One region of the Arthrobacter sp. LFS091 genome, then DNA from elsewhere that is predicted to be linked to it. Evidence: riboswitches for the same ligand, from Rfam matches in the RefSeq annotation. Region 1 holds a riboswitch; the other holds the start of a gene.
The links. A riboswitch is a leader RNA that binds a small molecule or an ion and turns the genes downstream of it on or off. The one in region 1 is predicted to bind glycine.
Positions count from the first base shown of each region.

Region 1 (7,696 bases):
CCACCGCCGTGCGGGATGCAGAAGGTCTTGTGCAGGTTCAGGTGCGAGACATCGCCACCGAACTTGCCGGGCTGGGCAAGGCCAACAAGGGCGTTGAGGTTGGCACCGTCGATGTAGACCTGCCCGCCGGCTTCGTGGATGGCGTCGCAGACTTCGCGGACGTCGGCATCGTAGACACCGTGCGTGGACGGGTAGGTGATCATGATTGCCGAGAGGGCGTCGCGGTTGGCCTCGATCTTGGCCTTGAGGTCCACGTGGTCGATGGTGCCATCCGGCGCGGTGGCAACGACCACCACCTTCATGCCCGCCAGGACGGCAGAGGCAGCGTTGGTGCCGTGGGCGGAAGCCGGGATGAGGCAGACGTTGCGCTGCTCGTCACCGTTGGAGTGGTGGTAGCCGCGGATCGCGAGGAGCCCGGCGAGTTCACCCTGGGAACCGGCGTTCGGCTGGATGGAGACCTGGTCGTAGCCGGTGATCTCGGTCAGCTGTGCCTCGAGGTCGGTGATGAGCTCACGCCAGCCTTCGGTCTGGGAGTCCGGCGCGAACGGGTGGATGGAAGCGAACTCCGGCCAGGAGATAGCTTCCATTTCAGCCGTGGCGTTGAGCTTCATGGTGCACGAACCCAGCGGGATCATGGTGCGGTCCAGCGCGAGGTCCCGGTCGGACAGCTTGCGGATGTAACGCAGGAGCTGGGTTTCGGAGCGGTGGGTGTTGAACACCGGGTGCTGCATGAAGTCGCTGGTGCGCTCAACGGAGGATTCCAGCGCGAAGCCTTTAACGGCTTCAGTTACCGAAGCGCCGAAGACGCTTGCGACGTCGGCGACAATCGCCGTCGTTGTTGTTTCATCCACTGAGATGCCAACCGTGTCGGCGTCGACGCCGCGCAGGTTGATGCCCTTGGCTTCAGCTGCGGCCACCAGCTCGGCGGCCTTGCCCGGGACGTGGACCGTGATGGTGTCGAAGAACGAGCCGTGGAGGACCTCGACGCCGGCAGCCTTCAGGGATGCGGCCAGGGTCCGGGCGTGGTCGTGGGCGGTCTCCGCGATTGCCTTCAGTCCCTCGGGGCCGTGGTAAACCGCGTACATGGAGGCCACAATCGCCAGGAGTGCCTGGGCTGTACAGATGTTGGACGTAGCCTTCTCGCGGCGGATGTGCTGCTCGCGGGTCTGCAGCGCCAAGCGGTAGGCGGGGACACCGGCGTCGTCCTTGGAAACGCCTACCAGGCGGCCGGGCATGGAGCGCTCCAGGCCCTTCTGGACGGCCATGTACGCGGCGTGCGGGCCGCCGAAGAACAGCGGCACGCCCAGGCGCTGGGCGGAACCGACAGCGATGTCGGCGCCCTGCTCGCCCGGAGGGGTGATGAGCGTGAGGGACAGGAGGTCGGCGGCGACCGTGACCAGCGCGCCGCGCTCTTTGGCTTCAGCAATGACGGCGGAGTGATCGAACACGCGGCCGGAAACGCCGGGCTGCTGGAGGACGACGCCGTTGATGGCACCTTCCGGAAGACCGGCGCTCAGGTCGGCTACCTCAACTTCGAAGCCGAGCGCTTCCGCGCGGCCCTTCACGATCGCAATGGTCTGCGGCAGGCAGTCGGCGTCGAGGACAGTCTTGCCGTCCTGGGCGGACTTGTTCTTGTTGGCGCGGCGCATCATCAGCACGGCTTCGGCCACAGCCGTTGCTTCATCCAGGAGGGAAGCGTTGGCGATGGGCAGGCCCACCAGGTCCTGGACCATGGTCTGGAAGTTGAGGAGCGCTTCGAGGCGGCCCTGGGAGATTTCCGGCTGGTACGGGGTGTAGGCGGTGTACCAGGCCGGGGACTCGAGGATGTTGCGGCGGATCACCGGCGGCGTGACGGTGTCGTAGTAGCCCTGGCCGATCATTTGCACGGCGGTCTTGTTCTTGGAGGCGAGCTTGCGGAGCTCGGCAAGGACTTCGACTTCGCTCAGGGCGTTCTGCAGGGTGAGGGCGACGTCCTGGCGGATGTCGTTGGGGACGGCGGTGTCGACCAACGCGTCAACGGTGTCGTAGCCCACGGACTTGAGCATGGTCTCAATGTCGGCCTGGCGGCGGGCGCCAATATGCCGATCAACAAAGGTGGTGGAGGCAGAACTAACCGTCACGAAGGAACTCCATTACTTGGGCGGCGTTTGGGTACGCCACAGTGGCTGGGTTCCTCCCCGCTCTGTATTGGACCTGAGAGTTTCCGCGTTGTTGGAACAACATCGCTTGCACCGTCGGTGAGCACAGCGCTCTTTCACCCTTCGGTGGTCAGAGCGCCTGCTGCTTTCCAGAGTTGCCTTGCCGCGGCGGTGCGTGGGCCTGAGAGATTCCTGGGGAGGGTTTGCTCCTACGGCGCCTGCATCACGTGCTTGCAGGACTCTCCCGCCGCAGATCATAGGCAATGTTCAGTTATAACGCGGCCCGAATTCAGGCAGGCCACAAGGGTTAATTGTCCTACGTGTGGCGCGTCGCCGCAAATGGGATGATGCGCTACTTCCGCAGCCGCTCCAGCACTCCGAGCAGGATTTTGACGTCGGCTTCCCGGCCGTCGTCGCCGGCCTCCTGGCCGCCCTCGAACATTGCGTTGAAATACAGTCCGTCGCCCATGTAGCTAACGGCCTTCGCTACCTCGGGTCCGACATCCTTGGCCAGGACATCAAGCCACTGCTTTTGGATTCCGGCAAACCTGCGGCGCGTTTCTTCGTGGGCAACCTCAGCCAGCCGCGTAGCAGCGACGAAAGCGCGGTCCATCGGCGTCCCGGCCCACAACGACGTCCGGATGAAGTAGGCAGCGGCGCCGTCCGGCGCGGCCCTCATCTGCTCAATGTCCTGTACTGCCAGTTGGTCCAGGCGTTCCAGGAGGGCACTAATCAGCGACTCCTTGTTCGGAAAGTGGTACAGCAAACCGCCCTTCGAGACGCCCGCACGCTTGGCAACTGCATCGAGCGTGGCGGCCCGCTCCCCTACCTCTATAAGGAGGGCTTCGTAGGCATCCAGGACGGCGTCCCGGGCAACTGGTTTTCGTGGCATGAGTACATCATTCCCTAAAGGTTTGCTGAGGATTAATTTGAAACTATACCGTCTGGACGGTACAGTAAGGACATGTTCTCGCCGTCCTCCACCCAAGCTCCCCGTTCAGCTCGTCCCGTCATGGGCCCTGCACCGTGGCGCGACTGGACGGCCCTGGCACTCCTGATGTTCCCGGTACTGCTGGTGGCCGTCGACAACACCGCGCTCACCTTTGCCCTGCCCGAGATCGCCCGATCCCTCGATGTCGGTGGTGTGCAACTGCTCTGGATCGTCGACGCCTACCCCTTGGTCCTGGCCGCGCTGCTGGTCTCCATGGGCAACCTCGGCGACAGGATCGGACGACGGCGGCTGCTTCTGATCGGCAGCACAGGCTTTGCTGCGGTTTCGGCTGCTACGGCGTTCGCGCCTTCCGCGGAATGGCTGATTGCCGGACGCGCCGCCCTTGGCGTTTTCGGCGCCATGCTGATGCCCTCGACGCTTTCCCTGATCCGGAACATCTTTACCGACCCCAACCGCCGCCGGCTCGCAATTGCCGTGTGGGCGGCCGGGTTCTCAGGCGGTGCTGCCCTCGGGCCGATCTTCGGCGGTTGGCTGGTGGAACACTTCTGGTGGGGCGCCGTCTTCCTGGTGGCAGCCTTCCTGCTGCTGCCGCTGCTTGCCTTCGGTAGGGTGCTCATCCCTGAGTCCAAAGACGCGAACCCGGGCCGGGTGGATGTCCCCAGCATCGCTTTGTCCATCTTGACCATGGCTCCGTTTGTCTACGGCATCAAAGAATTCGCAGTGCACGGCTTTGGGGCATCAGCGGCGGCGTTCATGCTTTTCGGTCTGGTGATGGGTGTCCTCTTCGTCCGACGCCAGCAGAGGATCGACAGCCCGATGCTGGATGTCAGCCTGTTCAAGAACAAGGTGTTCAGTACGGCAATCGTTGCCAACGTACTTTCCCTCTTCTCCATGACCGGCTTCATCTACTTCTTCGCCCAGCACCTGCAATTGGTTGAAGGCCAGTCCCCCATGGAGGCGGGTATCGCAATGATCCCGGCCCTCCTGGCAACAGTCATCGCCGGACTGCTGGTGGTGCCCCTGGTCAAAAAGGTCCGGCCCGGTTTTGTGGTGGCCGGAGGGTTGACGCTCAGTGCCATTGGCTACTTCGTGGCTGTTGTGGGCGACCACGGCAGCGGCCCCGTGTTCCTCCTGTCGGCCCTCACAGTTCTTGCTATTGGCGTGGGCGCGGCGGAGACCATCTCAAACGACCTCATCCTGGCCTCCGTACCGGCTGACAAATCCGGGGCAGCATCAGCCATCTCGGAGACCGGTTACGAATTGGGTTCGCTGTTGGGAACGGCTGTCCTTGGTTCCATCCTCACGGCCTCCTACCAGCACAACCTGGTCATACCGGACGGCGTATCCGGCCACGCCGCTGAAAAGTCCGGGGAAACCCTGGCCGGCGCCGTTGACGTTGCTACCACGCTCCCAGCGCCCTTGGCTGAAGCCTTGACGGCCTCGGCACGCGTCGCCTTTGACTCCGGCGTCCACATCACTGCGGCGATTGGGCTGGTACTCATGGCCGGAGCGGCTGCCCTTGCCGCCGTCGTACTCCGGCGTGTCCCCAGGGCGCACTAGCCGAGTCTACGCAAGGAGGCCGGGTCGCTGAGCGGCCCGGCCTCCTTCGCATCAGTGTCTAAACGGCGCTGTTGAGTGAGGTCCCCAGGCCAAAGCCGCGAGTGATTCCACCCGTGGTTGCCGCGGCAAGGGATGAAAGATAGTCATTGCGGCGGCGGGCAGTGATGCGCGATTCCGGTTCGAAAACCTGGTCGGGCGAATCGGCGTAATGGGCCGCCAGGCCGTCGCGCATGAGCCGTATCCCCTCAGCCCGCTGCTGCGAGACGGCGGCATGCGTGGAACCCAGTTCCTCGGCAAGCTCCTTCACGGACCGTCCCGCGAGATAGATCTCCTGGACCACGAAGCGCATTTTTTCGGGGAGGGCATCGACGGCGGCACGCAGGTACTTGATCCGCTCATCAGCCAGCACCGAGTGTTCCGGGGAATCCGTGGGGGACGCAACGGTGTCCGCCACCACCTCATCCAGTGAAGTCAGCGTCCGGGATGCGTCCACCAGGGCAGCTTCAACATGGCTACGCTCGACACCCAGGGCCGAAGCCATCTCGGCGACGCTGGGACCCCGTCCCAGCATGCTGGTCAAGGTCTCCTGGACGCCCAGGGTTTCCTTGATCCGCTTGCGGGCCGACCGCGTAGCCCAATCTCCGGCTCGCATCTCGTCCGCAAAGGCACCTACGATCCGGCGGCGCGCGAAAGCACCGAACGGAACACCGAGGTCCGGATCGAAGGAATCAGCAGACGTTATCAGGGCAACGGCACCGACAGAAGCAAAATCATCGCGCGATAAATGCGACGCGCGCGCGCAAAGGTCAGAGACCAGGTAACCAACGAGCGGAAGGTGCTGCAACACCAGCTCGTTGCGCTGTTCGCGATTCAAAAGTGAGTCCCCCCATGAGACCGGATTATTGAGTTGCAAACCCGACTTCTTTGCCGTTTCGCCGATGTCCAGAGACCAATCAGAGCATCGTTGTTGAGCGTTCAATCAGGTACGTATTCAGTGAACATACCACCTCAAAAGCTCCCTGCGTGTACGCTCGACAGAAGTAAAGATAAACCCTGCCAAATTGTGATTTTGGCGGGCCATAAAATGAATTGGGGAACCGTGGGGGCGGACGAGCTATCGGCAACGCTGTGGCGCGAACGGAGGCAGCTGGATTTCCTGCTTTTCCTCCTCGAAACACAGCTCCTGCATCTCCGGGCAGGCAACTGGCACCGGTTGACCTTCACCGCGGCCGAACTCGAAAAAGTCCTGGAAAATCTACGTTTCGAATCCCTCGCACGCGGGGTGGAGGCCTCGGCCCTGGCGGCCGAATGGAAAGCCCCGGATCAATCCACCCTTCCATCCCTTATTTCGCTGGCGCCCCCGGGTCTGTGGCCCGAACTCCTTGACGATCACCGCCGGGGACTGACTGCGTTGTTGGCAGGAATTGACCTTGCCGTTGCCCGGAATGTCGAGCTGTTGAATGCTCCGCCGGACGAGGCCGGGATACCCTCGCCGGCGTCGGGCACCGATGAGGCACTGGTTAGCGACGTTGCGGACTTGGACCTCCTGGCCCGTGATTCGAACATCCAACGCGCCTTGGCTGCAGTGCGCTCGGCTACCCTGCCCACGCTGCGCGATTTCCTGGAGCTGGACTAGCCCCCCCTCGACGCTCCATCACATCCCGGCGCCTTCCGCCCAACCCTCCATCACAACCCACCCCCATCAGCCCAACCCTCACTCACAACCCACCCCCATCACCCCAACCCTCACTCACAACCCACCCCCATCACCCCAACCCTCACTCACAACCCACCCCCATCAACCCAACCCACCCCCATCAGCCCAACCCTCCATCACAACCCACCCCCATCAGCCCATTCAGCCCAACCCTCCATCACAACTCTGCGCCTTTGGCAGTAGACGCCCATCCGTGAACCGCATTTACTGCGCCACCATGGGTGGCGAGCTCTTCCCGCGGATCCCAAGGCCCGGCGTCGACCTTCCCCAGGAGGACGCATCCGGCTCAACCGGGCGGGACGTGAGAGAGGATCCCCGCCCAACTGGGCGGGACGTGAGAGAGCGCCCCGCCCAACACGGTGGAACGTGAGAGAGCGTCCCGCCCAACACGGCGGGAGGTGAGAGAGCGTCCCGCCCAACACGGCGGAACGTGAGAGAGCGTCACGCCCAATAGGGCGGGATGTGAATGAGGGTCAGGCTTTGGGGGCAGGCGGGCGGAGGGCCGCCAGGAGTTCCTCGGCGTCGGGGCCGGCCTGGGTTGCTGCCAGGTTGGCTGCGGCGATGGCTTCCACCACCTCGCTGCGCTGGATGGACACTCCGCGGGGAGCCTCGATTCCGATCCGGACGCCGTCGCCGCGCCCTTCCATGACGGTGATGACAATGTCGTCCCCGATCATGATCTTTTCGCCCGGCTTACGCGTCAGTACCAGCATGCTTTCAATTTACCTTTCCGAGGACGGGTGCGGTGGCGGGTTTGCCATCCACCCAACCGACAGGAATGTCCAGCCTATCCACCGTTTGCGGACTCGCGGTTTCCGAGGCACCGATGACGGCGAGCGCGTCAACACCCAAGGACTCCCCTGCCACGACACGCTGGAGTGCCTGTACCCAGGCCTGGGTGTCTTCCGCTTTGTGCCGGGCGTCGACCACCACCCACATTTGGTCGGCGGCCAGGAGGGAGATGTCCGCGCCATGTAATGGCACGTCCCCCGGGCGTCCGAGCCCGAACGCAACCACCACGGTCTGGCCGGTGAGGACGGCTTGGGCGCGTGCCGCCGTCGTGCCTTGCCTTCCTTGGACGTGAAGGTGGCCGAAGGCGGTGAGCCGTCCCGCGGTGCGGACATCCGAGCCTCCGGCGGCTATGGACATTTCCAGGGCCGGTCCGAGCGCGTCGTCGCCGAGGCCCAAGAGGACGATGAGGTTACCGTCGCCGGTCATGGGCTGCGGAACCTTCGGCATGGGCTTAGGGGCCGACGGCGGCAGGGTCGCCAAAGCCGGCACGGAGGGGGACGGACCAGCCGGCTGGAGTTCCTTGCCGAGTTGTTCCAG
Region 1 covers NZ_JBFPFP010000008.1:231,209-238,904, forward strand. Annotated here, with positions in the region: gene gcvP (aminomethyl-transferring glycine dehydrogenase) at 1-2,120, opposite strand, end outside; glycine riboswitch at 2,298-2,395, opposite strand; gene ACNQOP_RS16580 (TetR/AcrR family transcriptional regulator) at 2,491-3,030, opposite strand; gene ACNQOP_RS16585 (MFS transporter) at 3,103-4,650, shown strand; gene ACNQOP_RS16590 (sigma-70 family RNA polymerase sigma factor) at 4,709-5,524, opposite strand; gene ACNQOP_RS16595 (flagellar protein FlgN) at 5,735-6,286, shown strand; gene csrA (carbon storage regulator CsrA) at 6,841-7,080, opposite strand; gene ACNQOP_RS16605 (hypothetical protein) at 7,085-7,696, opposite strand, start outside.

Region 2 (7,696 bases), on a different contig from region 1:
GGGTCCGGCGACCGGCAGCATGCGTCCAAGGGAGCGTCGCGTCCGCCCAGCGGGCGCCCATGCGACCGAGCATGCAGAGGTCGGCGGTCCCGAAGATCGGGGCTACTTGTGACGCTTGTAAAAGGGCAGCTGCACGACTTCAAACGGCTCGGCCTTACCGCGCAGGTCGACGTCCACCACAGTGCCAACGACGGAATGTTCGACGTCGACATACGCCAAAGCGACCGGGTAACCGAGCGTCGGGCTGGGCTGCCCCGAGGTCACCTCACCGATCAGGGAACCGTCCTTGAGGACCGAGTAGTGCCCACGGGCGGCACGACGGCCTGCACCCTTGAGCCCCACGAGCTTCTGGCCGAGAGCGGATCCGACACCCGCAGCCTTGATCGCGGCGAGTGCTTCCTTGCCCACGAAATCACCCTCCTTGGCCAGGGAAACCACGGGTCCCAGTCCGGCGGCGTAGGGATTCAGATGGCGGGAGAGCTCGTTCCCGTACAGGGGCATTCCGGCTTCGAGGCGCAGGGAGTCGCGGGCGGCGAGCCCGGCCGGGATGAGACCCTGGCCTTCACCGGCTTCAAGGAGGGCTTCCCACAGTACGGCAGCGTCGACGTTCGGGACATATATCTCGAAGCCGTCTTCGCCGGTGTACCCGGTGCGTGCCAGCAGCAGGTCCTGCCCGTTGATCGAAACCTCAACGGCCGCGTAATACTTCAGCTCGGTGACCAGCGCGTGCTGCTCACCGGGGACCAGTTTCAGCAGGATGCCCTCGGCGTTGGGTCCCTGCACGGCAATCAGTGAAGTTTCGGCGGAGGCGTCCTCCACGGAAACGTCAAAACCGGCTGCACGTTCGCGAAGTGCCTGCGCGACGATCTTGGCGTTGCCCGCGTTGGGAACCACCAGGTACTGGTCCACGCCTTCTTCGGGCGAGGGGCGCCGGTACGTGATGAGGTCGTCGATGATGCCGCCGTCGGTGTCGCAGATGAGCGAATACTTGGCCTTCCCCACCGCGATCGCGGACAACTTGCCCACCAGCGCGTAGTCCAGGAACGCCGCAGCCTCCGGCCCGGTGACCCAGACTTCGCCCATGTGGGAGAGGTCGAACAGGCCAGCGGCGTTGCGGACTGCGTGGTGCTCGGCGAGCTCGGACTCGTATTTCAGCGGCATCTGCCAGCCACCGAAGTCGGTGAAGGAGGCGCCCGCCTTTTTGTGTTGCTCGTACAGAGCCGTGTAGTTCTCAGTCATGATCGGGATCCTTTAGTTCTCGAATGATTCGATCGGAGGGCAGGAGCACACCAGGTTGCGGTCGCCGGCTGCGCCGTCGATGCGGCCCACTGGCGGGAAGTACTTGTCCTGCTTGAGGTGGTGGACGGGGAAGGCGGCCTGCTCGCGCGGGTAGGAGCGGACCCAGTCGGAATTCACGACGGCGGCAGCGGTGTGCGGCGCGTTGCGCAGCGGCGACTCCTCGACAGTGAAATCACCGCTGGCCACCTGCTCGATCTCGGCACGGATGGTGATCATGGCTTCGATGAAACGGTCGATTTCGGTCAGGTCCTCGGACTCGGTCGGTTCCACCATCAGGGTCCCAGCAACCGGGAAGGCGAGAGTGGGAGCGTGGAAACCGAAGTCGATCAGGCGCTTGGCCACGTCTTCAGCAGTAACACCCGTGCGTGCCGTCAGCTCGCGGAGGTCCAGGATGCATTCGTGCGCAACCAGGCCGCCTTCACCGGTGTAGAGAACCGGGAAGTGCTCATCCAGCCGGGAAGCGATGTAGTTCGCGGCCAGCAGGGCCGACTTGGTGGCTTCAGTGAGGCCCTGCCCGCCCATGAGCTTCACGTAAGCCCAGGAGATCGGCAGCACACCCGCGGATCCGTATCGCGAAGCGGAAATCGCCACGCCATGACCCGGTTCGTGGGCGGCCTTGTTGGCATCGCCGGGCATGAACGGGGCCAAGTGGGCTTTCGCAGCAACGGGTCCAACACCGGGGCCGCCGCCACCGTGCGGGATGCAGAAGGTCTTGTGCAGGTTCAGGTGGGAGACGTCGCCGCCGAACTTGCCGGGCTGGGCAAGGCCAACCAGGGCATTGAGGTTCGCGCCATCGACGTACACCTGACCACCGGCCTGGTGAACGGCGTCGCACACCTCAACGACGTCGGCGTCGTAGACACCGTGCGTGGACGGGTAGGTGATCATGATGCAGGACAGGACGTCCTTGTTGGCTTCGATCTTGGCCGTAAGGTCCGCGTGGTCGATGGTCCCGTCAGCAGCCGTCGCCACCACAACCACCTTCATGCCGGCCAGCACTGCGGAGGCAGCGTTGGTGCCGTGCGCGGAAGCGGGAATCAGGCAGACAGTGCGCTGCTCGTCACCCCGGGAGAGGTGGTAGCCGCGGATCGCCAGCAAGCCCGCGAGTTCGCCCTGGGAACCAGCGTTCGGCTGAATGGAGACCTGATGGTAGCCAGTGATCTCCGTGAGGTCGGCTTCCAGGTCCTCGATGAGTTCGCGCCAGCCCGCCGTCTGGTGGTCCGGTGCGAAGGGGTGGATGGAGGCGAACTCCGGCCAGGAGATGGCTTCCATCTCAGCGGTCGCGTTCAGCTTCATGGTGCACGAACCCAGTGGGATCATGGTGCGGTCCAGAGCGAGGTCCCGGTCGGACAGCTTGCGGATATAGCGCAACAGCTGCGTCTCGGAACGGTGCGTGTTGAACACCGGGTGCTGCAGGAAATCGCTGGTCCGGACCACGTCCGAGGGCAGCTCGAAGCCCGCCGCGTCCTTCACCGGACCGGCACCGAAGGCGACGGCAACGGCGGAGAGGACCTCCGGCGTCGTGGTTTCATCAATCGAGACGCCCACGGTGTCGGCGTCGATGAACCGCAGGTTGATGCCGCGGGCTTCGGCGGCGGCGATGACTTTGTCAGCCTTGCCGGGGACGCGGACCGTGAGGGTGTCGAAGAAGGACTCGGTCACGAGTTCGCGGCCGGCCGCCTTCAGCGCCGTCGCCAGCGTTCGTGCATGGCCGTGAACGGTTTCGGCGATCGACTTCAGGCCTTCCGGGCCGTGGTAGACGGCGTACATCGAGGCCACGATGGCCAGCAATGCCTGGGCTGTACAGATGTTGGACGTGGCCTTTTCGCGGCGGATGTGCTGCTCGCGGGTCTGGAGGGCCAGGCGGTAGGCGGGGACGCCCGCGTTGTCCTTGGAGACGCCGACGATTCGACCCGGGAGCGTGCGCTCCATGCCGTCGCGGACGGCCATGTACGCGGCGTGCGGGCCGCCGAAGAACAGCGGGACACCGAAACGCTGCGCGGTTCCGACGGCGACATCGGCACCTTGCTCGCCCGGGGGCGTGATGAGGGTGAGCGCCAGCAGGTCGGCTGCGACAGTAACCAAGGCGCCACGTTCCTTGGCTTCGGCGATCACCGGGGCATGGTTGAAAACGCGGCCCGAAACGCCAGGCTGCTGCAGGACAATACCGTTGATGTCGCCGTCGGGCAGGCCGGCCGAGAGGTCCGCTATCTCGACCTCAAACCCCAGCGCCTCGGCGCGGCCCTTCACGATTGCGATGGTCTGCGGGAGGAGGTCTGCGTCCAGGACGGTCTTGCCGTCCTTCACAGTCTTGTTCGCCCTGCGCATGAGCAGCACTGCCTCGGCAACGGCGGTAGCTTCGTCCAGCAGCGAGGCGTTGGCCACGGGAAGTCCCGTGAGGTCCTGGACCATGGTCTGGAAGTTGAGCAGCGCTTCGAGGCGGCCCTGGGAAATTTCCGGCTGGTACGGGGTGTAGGCCGTGTACCAAGCCGGGGATTCGAGGATGTTGCGGCGGATGACGGGCGGGGTCACGGTGTCGTAGTAGCCCTGGCCGATCATCTGCACGGCGGTTCTGTTCTTGGAAGCCAGCTTGCGCAGCTCAGTGAGGACCTGCACCTCGGTGAGGGCGTCCTGCAACTTCAGCGCAGTGTCCTGGCGGATGGAATCTGGGACAGCAATGTCCACCATGCCGTCGACGGAGTCATAGCCGATGGCCTTGAGCATGGTGTCAACATCGGCCTGGCGGCGGGCGCCGATATGCCGGTCCGCGAACGCGGTGGGGGTTGATTGAACAGTCAAGAGGAACTCCATGATTCAGGCGCCTGCTGAGCGCCACGATGATGTGGGTTCCTCCCCGCTCTGTATTGGACCTGAGAGATTCCGCAGGAATGGTTGCCTGCTTGCACCGTCGGTGAGCCCGGTTTCCCGGACTGCTTTCCAGAGTTGCCTAACCGCGGCGGTACATGGGCCTGAGAGATTCCTGGGGAGGATTTGCTCCTACGGCGCCTGACTGGATGTACCGGCAGGACTCTCCCGCCGCAGATCAAAAGCGTTGCATCACGTGAGTGACACGCTTCACACCATAGCGGGTTGTTTTGAAAAAGCGCAAGCAAGCTGTGGCTACTGATGCATCGCTTCGTGGATCTGCAGTGCGAACCACAACTGCGCAACCGTGGACGTTTCGCCCATGTCCAGCCCCGTCAACTCACCGATTTTCCGGATCCGGTAGATGATGGTTTGCCGGTGCGCGAACAGCGCCGCAGCCGTCTTTTGCCAGGAACGTTGAGAATCCAAATATGTCCTCAGAGTCCGGGTCAGATCACCGTCCTGGCTCTGCTCATAGTCGAAAATCGGACCCAGCAGGCGCCGCACCAACGCCGCGTGCTCCAGGAATTCGAGCCCCGGGCGCACTGGGGGAAGATCCACTTCATGACCCGCAGCCGCCTGGAACGCCTCTACCCGGAACTGGACACTTTCCTCCAGGTCCGCCGCGAATTCGATCCCCGCGGAATGTTCCTGAACGACCACACCCGGTCCCTGTTCGGCTGAGCACATCACGGGGTAGGGGAGCAGGCGTGATGCACTCCCCTACCCCGTTACACCGGGTTGAAACATGGGGATGGTAGTTTGTTCACTGCTGAGGCAGACATCCCCACCCAAGCTGAGGACACTCCATGTTTAAGGGTTTCAAAGACTTCATCCTTCGCGGCAACGTGATCGAACTGGCCATCGCCGTGGTTATCGGCAGTGCTTTCACCGCCCTCGTCGGGGCCTTCACCAACCACATCATCAACCCGGTCATCGCCGCTGCCGGTGGCATGAACGCCGAGGGCCTGGGCTTCAAGATCTGGGAAAACAACCCCGCCACGTTCGTCGATTTCGGGGCCGTCCTGACCGCCCTGATCACCTTTGTGATCACGGCTGCCGTGGTCTACTTCATCTTCGTGGCGCCCATGAACAAGATCAACTCCCTGGTCAAGGACCGCCTCTCCACCGAGGAACCCGAGGAAGAGCCGCTCCCCGCCGATACGGCGCTCCTCGCCGAAATCCGTGACCTCCTCAAGGACGCAGCCGCGGCCCGCAACGCAGGTACCGCTTCCGCGCCCAACCCAGGGCCCGGCTCCGACCCCGTCCGTTAGGGCCAGCACAGCCTTTACAAGTAGCTCCGCCCAAAACCCGGCTCCCTCACACGAGGGGCCGGGTTTTTGCGTTGGGCTTGCGCGGATTTACAAAAATATATAGACCGGTCTATTATTTCCCTGTGGCTATCAAAGGAAACCTGACGAAGGCACGGCTTACAGAGTCCATGCTGCAGCTCATCCAGACCAGCGGCTACAGCGGCACAGGCCTGAACGCTGTGATCGAACATGCCGCCGCACCCAAGGGGTCTGTCTACTTCCATTTCCCCGGCGGGAAGGAGGACCTGGGAGTCGCAGCGGTCGACCTCGCCGCGACGCAATTCCAGGCCCTGATCGCGGAGGCGGCATCTTCCGCGGGCGGCCCGGCTGAAGCTGCCCGCGCCGCCATTGAGGCTTTGGCGACGATCGTCAGCGAGGGCAACTTCCAACTGGGCTGCCCTGTCTCCGTCGTCACCTTGGAGATGGGCGCTGAGAGCGAGCGGCTGCGGCAGGCATGTGCCACTGCCTTCGAGTCGTGGATCGTACCCACGTCGGCACTGCTCGAAGCAAGCGGCATTGACGCAAAGGAGGCGCGGTCCTTGGCGACGGTCATTGTGTCGACAATCGAGGGCGCGGTGATCGTCTCCCGCGCCATGCAGGACACCCAACCCCTGGCTTCGGCCGCTGATGTCGTGGCAGAGCTCATCAACCAGCGCCTCGAGACCACTGGGAGGACCCGATGACAACACCTAAAGGCCCCCGCCACGCCCTGGTCTTCGGGGCCTCGGGATTGGTTGGCAGGCATCTCGTCCTGGCCCTGGCCCAAGCTGGCGCGAACGTCACGGCGGCTGTACGGACCGCCGAGTCCGGCGCCCGTGTCGAGCGATGGGTGCGGGAGCACGGCCTGGCACGGAGCATCAACACGACGATCGTCGATTTCGAGTCCCCCGGGATCGTCACTGGAGGCCCCTCGGCATTCCCGGACATCACCGAGATCCACAACTGCGCCGGGACCTACCGGTTCGGAATGACCGCCCACGAGGCACGCAGCGCGAACGTCGGCATCGTCGAGAAGCTGATGGACTTCGCCACGGATCTCCCCAAACTGCAGCGCGTCGTCCATGTGTCGGGATACCGCGTCGGCGGACAGGACCCAACCACCATTCCATGGTCAGAGGATTACCGCGCTGCGGCCTACGAGGAACTTGGTGCCTACGAAGCCTCAAAGGTGGAATCCGACGCGATCTTCCAGGCCCTGGCCATGGAACGCAGAATCCCCTGGACAATCGTCAATCCGTCCAGCCTGATCGGCGACAGCCTGACCGGGGAATCCGACCAGCTCATCGGGCTGCCCACCACTATCGAACAGATCTGGGAAGGCAGCGTTGCGGCGTTGCCAGGAGACGAAACGACGTTCCTCCCGGTCGTTACGGTCGACTATCTTGCGGCTTTCATGACGGCTGCCGCGGTCGACTCGGCTGCTGCGGGCAAGGCCTATTGGATTCTCGACGACGCCACCCCGCCACTGGCGGACCTGCTCACGCATGTCGGCCGGCATCTTGGCGCGAAGGTCCCACGGCTAAGGCTGCCGGTTGGGGTCATCAGGCGGCTCCCCGAGCGGATCACCAAGGCAGATCCCGAGACGCTTACCTTCATGTCCTCCGACCGCTATCCAACGCAGTCAGCAATCGAGTTCGCCGACAAACACGGAATCCGGATGCCGGACGTGCTGCTGTCCTTGGAACGGTGGGCCGATTACCTGGCCGCGCGTCGGTTCGGGGCCATCATGGCCGAGGACCGTCGGCTTGTGGACGTCGGCGGCATACGGACATTCGAACTGGGCGTCGCCGGGTCCAACAGGCTGGTCCTTCCCGGCCTGCCGGTCAACGCAGACACGTGGGCTGGAGTGGCGGCTGATATCGGGGCGCGCGTCGTGGACCTCCCCGGCCTCGGACTCAGCGGAGGAGCGGGCGTTCAGGACTGGGAAGGGTGGCTGCCCGCCCTGCTGGAGGGGGAACCTGTCGACCTTATCGGCCATTCGATCGGGGCCGCTGCAGCAGTGCTCGCAGCAGACCGGGTGCCCGCGAAGGTCACGTCCCTTACGTTGATCGCGCCATTCTTCCTCCAGCCGGCGACACCCGCGTTGTCCAGGTTTCGGCCGCTGGTCAGCTCCTACCTGCGACGTGTCGGACCGGCAAGGTTGTCACAGCAACTGACCGGCACGGATGCGAGCACGGATGCCCTCCGATCCAGCGTGGCCGACCTCAAGCGAAGCAGTG
Region 2 covers NZ_JBFPFP010000003.1:320,989-328,684, reverse strand. Annotated here, with positions in the region: gene gcvT (glycine cleavage system aminomethyltransferase GcvT) at 103-1,239, opposite strand; gene gcvP (aminomethyl-transferring glycine dehydrogenase) at 1,252-4,098, opposite strand; glycine riboswitch at 4,247-4,345, opposite strand; gene ACNQOP_RS07185 (helix-turn-helix domain-containing protein) at 4,420-4,725, opposite strand; gene ACNQOP_RS07180 (D-arabinono-1,4-lactone oxidase) at 4,729-4,848, shown strand; gene mscL (large conductance mechanosensitive channel protein MscL) at 4,974-5,438, shown strand; gene ACNQOP_RS07170 (TetR/AcrR family transcriptional regulator) at 5,561-6,160, shown strand; gene ACNQOP_RS07165 (alpha/beta fold hydrolase) at 6,157-7,696, shown strand, end outside.
Region 2: another riboswitch for glycine. It lies ahead of gcvP (aminomethyl-transferring glycine dehydrogenase); the one in region 1 lies ahead of gcvP (aminomethyl-transferring glycine dehydrogenase).